DNA from 3 places in the Oceanobacillus sp. B139/18 genome. Region 3 is predicted to be linked to each of the others. Evidence: riboswitches for the same ligand, from Rfam matches in the RefSeq annotation. Region 3 holds a riboswitch; each other region holds the start of a gene.

Region 1 (3,158 bases), 330 kb from region 3:
GGGGTATGCAAAGAATAGAGACATATCCATATTAACGTTGATTGATGATCAGGATTACCAAGAAGGGTTAGAGAAAATGAGATATGATGTGAAGCGTAATCCTAAAAAAACCATCGTCACTGATTTTGCAGAGATGTTTTGTATTTCGACAAAGGGGTAGTGTTTTAGAAAGAAAAAATCGTCTTTTTGGAAAGGGAAACAGAGGAGGAATTTAATGAGTGAAGAAGTAAAAGCACCCGGCTGGGATGCAATTGATAATGCAATGGAAGCAATTTATGGGAAGCAGGAACCGAAGCATTATGGAACAGTGATCTCTTATTCGCTGGGCGGACCGGATCCATTAGATGGAATCAGCGCTTATCAATCAGAAACGCCAGGCTTGCACTGGCATATAGTTACATATGGATTTTCAGAGATTTACGAAAAAGAAACCGATAATCCAGAAGTAAGCGGTTTTGGGTTTGAATTAACGTTCAGATTGAAAAAAGAAGAAGGGGAAGAGGAACCGCCAGCCTGGGCGCTTAATCTGCTTCAGAATTTGGGAAGATATGTTTTTAACAGCGGTAATGTTTTTAAAAATGGAGACTATATGGATGCAAATGGTCCTATCTGTTTGGAATCAGATACGGCATTAACTGCATTGGCATTTATTACGGATTCTGAGCTTGGTACAATAGAAACAGAAAATGGTCAAGTGCAATTTCTGCAGATGGTTGGTATCACAAATGATGAGCTCGAAGCAATGCAGACGTGGAATACACGAGGTGTTCTCTCTGCCAGTTCCCCATATATGCCCGCGTTTATTACCGATTTAAAAAGAGATTCTTTACTAAATCATGCAGATGTCTCCCCAAAAGTTGATGAAGGAAGAGAACGGGAAGGATCCAATACAGGATTTCTATTTAACGATAATTTATCGTGGACTCCAGAAAAAAAGGGCTTATTCAGAAAAAAACCAGCAATGCTGACTCTGGGGGCAAAACAAACCGAAACCATAAGTAAAGTGCTGCGAGGGCGTCTCTTGAAAGGAAAGGCTCTGACATTGGCAGGTCCTGATATTGTCATTGCTATAGAGCCCGGGGAAAAGTCAGAATATGCAATGGAGAAGGATAAGGTGCGTCTAATTTTAGATGAGCAGAGTACAATCGAGTTGAGTGAGAAGCTGATTCCTAAAGAAGGTGTGGCGGAACTATTCTCGTTTGAACAGCTGGCTGTAAAAATTGTTAAAACATACATCAAAGATAATGAAGGAAATGTTGTTCAGGTAATTGGGTAAGAGAACTCATTTGAAAGTAAAATAACATTTCCTTGATAAATCGCTAAACACTTTTGAAAGAATATCTTTGAAAATAAAAAATTATATGTTATTCTTTATTTGTAATCTGAAAATTAAATAAGCAACACTAGGGGAGCCTTTGGCTGAGACGAATACTCGGACCCTTTGAACCTGATCTGGTTAACACTAGCGTAGGGAAGTGGCAGGAACATGACGATATATCATTCGAACAATGAATTTGTATATAATCAAGACCACTTATCCTTCAGCTGGATAAGTGGTCTTTTTCGTTCTTCTGCCAATCCTGAAGCAAGAAAATGGAAGAAAGGGGAGAAGAAGATGGACAGGCATCTGCACTTGATCAGTGATGGCAGTTTTTCCGAGCAGCATTTGCAAATAGTGAAGCGGATTCAGGCTGAGATTGATTATTTGCATATCAGAGAGAAGAACAAGACAGCGAAGGACATTCTGGAAATCATCGGTGCATTAGAAAATATCGGATTGCCATTAGAGAAAATAATAGTGAATGACAGAGTAGATATTGCTGTGATAAAGCAGTGCGCAGGTATTCAGCTGGCGTTTCACAGTCCTTCCATTCCACTTGTAAAAGAAAGCTTCCCTGAATTGAAGGCAGGAAAGTCTGTTCATTCTTTAGCTGAGGCAGAGCAGGCGCAGCAGGAGGGAGCTGATTATGTGCTGTATGGCCATATTTATTCCAGCAAGTCCAAAGCCAATCAGCAGCCCAGAGGATTAACGGAACTACAGGAAATGACTAACGCGCTGTCTGTGCCGGTATATGCTATTGGCGGGATTACTCCTGAGCGGGCGAAAGAAGTAACTGCCGCAGGAGCAGCCGGCATCGCGGTCATGTCTGGTATTTGGCAGGCAGAGGATCCGGTCCAAACTGTCAGAGCTTACCGGCAAGCGTTGAATATATGAAAAGGAGGGAGAAGATGAATAAACAGTTTGATCAAATTATTGTAGGCGGCGGAGTTATTGGCTGCTCTATTGCTTATCAGCTGGCCAAAAGAGGCAATCGGGTGCTGGTCATTGAAAGGAATCAAATCGGCTGCGAGGCTTCCAGTGCCGCAGCAGGTATGTTAGGCGCTCAAGGAGAGTTTACAGAAGACAGTCCGCTTTTTCGGTTTGCACAGGAGAGCAGAGCGCTATTCAAAAATTTATCCGAGGAACTGAAGGAAGCGTCAGGAGTAGATATTCAATATATTCATAAAGGAATCATGAAGCTTGCTTTTCATCAGCAGCAATACAGCAAGCTGCAAAGCGTCGCGTCTTTCCAGCGGGAAGCGGGGAACCCTGCGTATTTACTGTCAGTAGAAGAAGCGAAAAAAATGGAGCCAAGCCTGACGGAGAATCTTCGTGCTGTCCTGTATTTGCCGGATGATGGTCAGGTTTCCGCCCGTCATCTGACCAAAGCCTTCTCTCTGGCTGCATCTCATTATGGTGCGGTGTTGCATGAGCAGGAAAGCGTTAATGAGCTGTTGATAGAAAATGAAACGGTTTATGGTGTCCGGACAACAGAGGCAATCTATGAAGCGGTCCAGGTTATTGTTGCAACAGGAGCTTTCGGAGATGAATTGCTGCCTGCAGATTATGCTGCGATTCCGGTGAAGGGCGAATGTCTGCTGTTAGAACTGGACCAGAAGCTATTTCAATCAACACTTTGGATGGATGGCTGTTACCTTGTTCCGAAGCAGGGAAAAAAGGTGATTGTTGGAGCCTCCTCCATACCAGGAAAAATGGATAAGCATGTCCATGCCGCAAGCGTCCAGAGACTGCTGTCACGAGCGCAGAAAATGGTTCCGGAGCTGGCAGAGGCGAGGATAAGAAAAATGTGGGCAGGCATCAGACCATCTACAGCTGA
Region 2 (3,158 bases), on a different contig from region 3:
AAGCATTTTCGATGTGAATGCTCCGATTCAATCAAAAATGGAAAAGAAAAGTTATGATGAAGGAGCTGCTTTTATTGTAGAGCAATTCCGCGGCTTCAGTCCCCAAATGGCGGATTTCGCACAAATGGCGTTTGAAAAATGCTGGATTGAAGCGGAAGATCGTGCAGGAAAACGTCCGGGGGGCTTCTGTACAAGCTTTCCGCTCAGTGAACAAACTCGTATTTTTATGACGTACTCTGGAACACCTTCTAATATAGCTACCCTGGCTCATGAGTTGGGACATGGCTATCACCAGTATGTGATGAACGATATGAACGGTTTGAATCAAGGCTATGCAATGAATGTTGCGGAAACTGCTTCGACCTTTGCAGAAATGATTGTAGCGGATGCATCGGTGAAAATGGCGGCGACAGATGAAGAAAAATTAACGTTGTTAGAGGATAAAGTATCGCGCAGTGTGGCTTTCTTCATGAACATCCATGCACGCTTTTTATTCGAGAAACAATTCTATGAAGAACGGAAGCAAGGTATGGTCAGTACGGAACGGTTAAATGAACTTATGGTGGAAGCACAGAAGGAAGCTTACTGCGGAAGTCTGTCCGAATATGATCCGCATTTCTGGGCTTCCAAGCTGCATTTTCATATTACTGGTGTGCCATTTTATAACTTCCCGTATACATTTGGTTATTTATTCAGCCAGGGAATTTATGCTTATGCAAAGGATTATGAAGGAGATTTTGAAGCAAAATATACTGCTTTATTAAGGGATACCGGCAGAATGACCGTAGAAGAGCTTGCTGAAAAGCATTTGCAAGTAGATTTGTCCAAGCCTGAGTTTTGGGAAAATGCCATCGAAATATGTAAACAGGATGTGCAGGAATTTTTGGAATTAGCGAAGAAAGTTGAAAAATAACAGGGGCTATTGCGGTTTTTTAGAAAGTGATTTATACTAAGCCTATACAAAAAAGTGAATATAAAAAGCCTGCAAGGGGAGCCTTTGGCTGAGAGTGGACATTTTCTATGTTCTGACCCTTTGAACCTGTCAGTTAGCGCTGGCGTAGGGATTGTGGACTTTTTGATGGATATAAAAGCAATGTGTGAGTGGAGTTTAAGGTATTCTCTTAAAATGTATTTTTTAAAGAATACCGCCATCAAGAAGACTCCCTTGGCATTGCTTTTTTGTTGTCTAAAAAAAGATTGTTCGATGTAAATGGGGGAGAGACGATTGAAGAATAAAACATTATTTTTAGTAGAAGTAGCTATTTTTACGGCACTTGCATTACTGCTGGACATTTTACCGTTAGGATTTAAGCTTTGGCCGCAAGGAGGCTCCGTTTCTTTTGCAATGATTCCTGTCTTCATTGTAGCCTTTCGCTGGGGTCTGAAAGGAGGTTTGTTGTCCGGTTTCCTTTGGGGAATATTACAGGTGGCAACTGGTACAGCTTATATCCTGCATCCCGTACAGGGAATCATTGAGTATGGATTAGCTTTTACGGTAGTAGGGCTTGCCGGAGTGTTTTCGAAGCAGGTTATCGAAAGCATGAAAAACAAGCGGGTAAAGAAATCCTTTGTCTATATATCCGTAGGTGTATTTCTGGGATCAGCTGCTCGTTTTATTTGTCATTATATTGCCGGAATGGTTTTCTTTGGTTCAGCCGTCGAAGGACAGCCGGCGTGGCTTTATTCATTAATATATAATTCATCCTATATGGTTCCATCCTTTATTTTAAGTCTTGTTATTGTGTTCCTCCTGTTTTATAAACAGCCGAGAACATTAGTTGGAAAAGTATAACAAAAGAAAACTCCCTCACACAAAAACCTGTAGCACATCTTGCTTCAGGTTTTTCTTAAACCATTATTTTTATTTGGATAGTTTTGTTAAGTTTTATTAACATTTACTTATGGAATAGGCGTTGAACGTGAATAATGGTAGAATAAAGAAAATAAAATATATAAAGATACATTCTCACATCTTCATTTAACAAAAAAAGGGAGCTTTAAAAGAAGGAATTTTTGTCTAAGAGAACGTATATATGAATAAGGGGGATTTTCTAAGTGGGAAAACAGATTCTAATTGTGGATGACGAGCAATCGATTGTTACTTTATTAAAATATAATATGGAAAATGCCGGATTCACAACAGAGGTAGCATACGATGGAGAAGAAGCCTATCAAAAAGCTGCTGCAGATAACTATGAGTTAATTATCTTAGATGTAATGCTTCCAAAACTGGATGGAATAGAAGTATGCCGGAAGTTAAGAAAGAATGATATTGATACACCGATATTAATGCTCACCGCAAAAGATGAAGAAATAGACAAAATCCTCGGTCTGGAGCTTGGCGCAGATGACTATCTGACAAAGCCGTTCAGCCCGAAAGAAGTCATTGCCCGTGTGAAAGCAATTATCAGAAGAACACAGCGTCCGCTCGAGAATCATTATCAAGCGCTACGGATAAAGGATTTAACGATTTACCCGGAACGTTATGAAGCAGAAATGAAAGAAGAATTGATTACTTTCACACGAAAAGAGTTTGAACTGTTGTACTATTTGGCTAAACATAAGGGAAAGGTCATCTCCAGAGATCAATTACTCAGCAGTGTGTGGGATTATGATTTTGTTGGAGATACGAGAATTGTAGATGTTCATGTGAGTCATCTGCGGGACAAAATTGAACCTGATTCCAAAAAGCCTGTTTATATTAAAACAGTCCGCGGATTAGGTTATAAATTGGAGGAGCCGGTTTAAATGCAAATATTATTTTCGAAACCCTTGTTTCCTAATATACTAGGTATCACGATTGTCCTGGTTTTATCGGGCTGGTTAATGGTACAAGCTCAAGGAAACTGGATATTTATCGCAGCAATTATTTTAGTGGAATTTTTAGTGATTTCCATTATATTTATGCAATTCTACAATAAATACACAAGACCGCTTAATAAAGCTTCAAAAACAGTAAATGAAATGATTAAAGGAAATTATTCTGCCCGTTTTAATAACAGTAATAGTGAAGAAATGGAGCAGTTAAGCAAAAATATCAATAAATTAGCACGAAATATGAATGAAATTACGATTCAGGAACAAATGCATGCCGAGCAATTAACTTCTATTATTGATAATATGAAAAACGGGCTGGCGCTGATTGATGAAAAAGGATA
Region 3 (3,158 bases):
CTGTTTGGCTTTTTAGCATCCTTTGGAATTGGAAATATGACGCAATCGAATACTGTTGCCGGTTCCTTACAAGCTACTTTTAATATTAACCCATGGGTTACGGGAATCATCTTGATGGCGCTCACTGCATTAGTTTTGCTTGGCGGAGTGAGAGGCATTGGAAGAGTAACTGCTATCTTTGTCCCATTTCTGGCTTTGTTTTATATAGCTGGCGGACTGATTATTGTTATTTTAAATATTACGGAAGTTCCTGCGGCGTTTGCAGTTATTTTTGAGGCTGCATTTAATCCGGAAGCTGTCGGCGGGGGAGCTATCGGTTTAGCGATTCGATACGGGATTGCCCGCGGGGTGTTCTCCAATGAAGCGGGTCTTGGTTCAGCGCCAATTGCGGCAGCGGCAGCGAAGACGGATTATCCAGGGCGGCAGGCGTTAGTATCGATGACAGGAACATTTCTGGATACGATCGTGGTTTGTACGATTACCGGACTTGTTGTGGTGATGAGCGGGCTGCATTTGCAATTTGGAGCAGATGCAGCACCTGTCATTACAGGAGAAGCTTTTGACTTTTTCTTGCCTGGATTAGGTAATTATATTGTTGTATTCGGCCTTATTTTCTTTGCTTATTCCACTATTCTGGGCTGGTCCTATTATGGGGAGAAATGCTTCGGTTATATTTTTGGAGATCGAAATACAATCTATTATAAAATCATTTTCTGTCTGGTTATCCTGTTTGGTGCGGTTCAATCTGTGCAGTTAGTATGGGATCTTGCGGATATATTCAATGGATTAATGGCAGTGCCCAACTTGATTGCGCTCTGTTTATTATCCGGCGTGATTGTATCTGAAACAAATAAATTTAGAGAAGTACGGAGAAAGGAAAAAGAGGAGGAGAGGAAGCAGAAGCTGGCTGGTTAATGATTGCTGTAATAAATGATAAAGTTACAGTAATTTTCTATCGGACATATAAAGGAAATAATTGAGGGGAAATCAATTCGTATAAAAAGTGACTTCTTTGCATCCATGGAAGTCACTTTTTAGGTTTCTCAATAATTGAATTTAATTGCAGCTATAGGATTTATTCGTTCTAAAAGGTTGTCTTCAGGATTTCCAAATAATATCACTTCTCCAGTAACAAGAGTCCCGTTTACAAGAGGACAGCTATGTAAGCCAAGCTGAGCTGTTCTTTTTAATCTGTTTTATTTATTATAAAATACCTTTAGAAATAATAGATGCTCCTATCCTCATATAACAGGAGTATCTCAGTAAAAGTTATTCTTTTTATTTTATTATACCGTTGTATATCCTATATTATTTCACCAAATTTCACCTGAAAACATATTAAAATAGGCGGATATATCTTTTTTTATATACAAACAAATCTCATGATTTTAAAAGATAAATTAGAATAATTTGCATATTATAATTTTATATGTTTAAATAGATTCTACTTTAAGTTATTTTTCCTACAGTTCTCTATAGATGTGGCTGATGAAAATAACATTGTGAATTTTAACGTATTTTTCAATCATACAAGTTCATTTATAGAATCAAAAATTTCATATTTCTATAATCACTAGGGGAGCGATTTTTATCGCTGAGAAAGGAAACTTGACTCTTATAACCTGATTTAGTTAAGACTAACGTAGGGAAGTGATGACTTACTTAAGTAGATAATAATCTAGTTATGTATTCATTTCCCATTCATCTGTATTCGTTGAATGGGTTTTTTAATGCTTATGTCATAAATTCAATAAAAGAGATACCAATTTAATAAGAATGTAGGGGGACCAGTGTTGCTGGTTGAGATACTATCCGTAAGATATAGACCCTTAGAACCTGATCTGGTTGAGACCAGCGTAGGGAACATGCAAAGTAATTTCTATCATAAGGAAATGTATGTACCCTGGGCTTCATGTCTGGGGTATTTTTTATTTGGAAGGAGGGATGCATTTTCGATTAGCTGATGATTGCTTTTAAGACATAATAATACACTCTTTGTTAGAAAGAAGGTAGAGAACGAAGGATGAGAGAACAAAATAAAAAAATAGCTCTTCAGTTTCAAAACGTAAATTTCTATTACAAAAATGATGCAGGGAAAATTCCTATATTAAAAAATATGAATCTTTCTATTGCGGATGGTGAATTTGTAAGCATTATCGGTGCAAGTGGGTCCGGCAAGTCGACAATTTTCCGTCTAATTGTCGGATTGGAGGAACTGAAAAGCGGAACTATCTATTTAAACGAGGATCCAGTAACCAATCGTTCTGGAAAAGTTGGTTATATGCCTCAACAGGATTTATTGATGCCATGGCGGACTGTTCAACAAAATGCAGCTCTTCCATTGGAACTGCAAAAGGAAAATCATCTCGATAGAAGAACTGTTCAAAACTTGCTGGAGGCCTTTGGGTTAAAAGGATACGAGAATAAATACCCTCATGAATTATCTGGGGGGATGCGGCAACGGGTTTCCTTTTTAAGAGCCACGTTATCCGGATCTAATGTGTTGTTGTTGGACGAACCTTTTTCAGCCTTAGATGCAATGACCAGGTTATATATGCAGGAATGGTTATTAGAACAGTGGGAACAACAGCAATCTACTATTTTGTTTATAACACATGATATTTCAGAAGCATTATTTTTGTCTGACCGCATTTTCGTCATTACGGATACCCCATTTACAACATTAAAAGAAATTAAAGTACCTTTAGAACGTCCAAGACGACAATACGATTTAGATAAAGAGGAAGTGACGGAGCTAAAAAATGATTTACTAGATCAGTTTCGGATGAGGGTGTAATGCATGAAAAATTATCTTTATTCTATTATTTTAATCACAATCTTTTTGCTTATATGGGAAGCGGGAGCGGGGTTTGTCGCTACATCATTTATTTTGCCAGCGCCAACCGAAATCGTGAAGAAGCTATGGGAATTAAAAACAGAGCTCTTGTTGCATCATCTTCCTATGACGCTTGCTGTTATTATCATTGGTCTTGGGATTTCATTGGTACTGGGAGTTGCTTTAGCAATAAGCATGAATCTATCTAAAACATTACAACAAGCGATTTATCCTATTTTAATTGCATCACAAACTATTCCTATTATTGCATTGGCGCCCATTTTTGTACTTTGGTTCGGTTATTCCATCTGGAGTAAAGTTA

What was found. Region 3 has a riboswitch for thiamine pyrophosphate ahead of ACZSMY_RS14420 (ABC transporter ATP-binding protein). Riboswitches for the same ligand answer to the same signal wherever they lie in the genome.
Region 1: it holds a riboswitch for thiamine pyrophosphate, as region 3 does, so the genes downstream of both, ACZSMY_RS12870 (thiamine phosphate synthase) here and ACZSMY_RS14420 (ABC transporter ATP-binding protein) in region 3, are expected to answer to the same signal.
Region 2: it holds a riboswitch for thiamine pyrophosphate, as region 3 does, so the genes downstream of both, thiT (energy-coupled thiamine transporter ThiT) here and ACZSMY_RS14420 (ABC transporter ATP-binding protein) in region 3, are expected to answer to the same signal.

What each region holds. Positions count from the first base shown of each region.
Region 1 is NZ_JBVFXI010000004.1:31,837-34,994, forward strand. It holds gene ACZSMY_RS12860 (class I SAM-dependent methyltransferase) at 1-160, shown strand, start outside; gene ACZSMY_RS12865 (suppressor of fused domain protein) at 215-1,276, shown strand; TPP riboswitch at 1,396-1,491, shown strand; gene ACZSMY_RS12870 (thiamine phosphate synthase) at 1,487-2,215, shown strand; gene thiO (glycine oxidase ThiO) at 2,230-3,158, shown strand, end outside.
Region 2 is NZ_JBVFXI010000001.1:670,571-673,728, forward strand. It holds gene ACZSMY_RS03230 (M3 family oligoendopeptidase) at 1-913, shown strand, start outside; TPP riboswitch at 978-1,082, shown strand; gene thiT (energy-coupled thiamine transporter ThiT) at 1,226-1,792, shown strand; gene ACZSMY_RS03240 (response regulator transcription factor) at 2,056-2,748, shown strand; gene pnpS (two-component system histidine kinase PnpS) at 2,749-3,158, shown strand, end outside.
Region 3 is NZ_JBVFXI010000004.1:366,196-369,353, forward strand. It holds gene ACZSMY_RS14415 (alanine/glycine:cation symporter family protein) at 1-915, shown strand, start outside; TPP riboswitch at 1,566-1,666, shown strand; TPP riboswitch at 1,771-1,880, shown strand; gene ACZSMY_RS14420 (ABC transporter ATP-binding protein) at 2,024-2,797, shown strand; gene ACZSMY_RS14425 (ABC transporter permease) at 2,801-3,158, shown strand, end outside.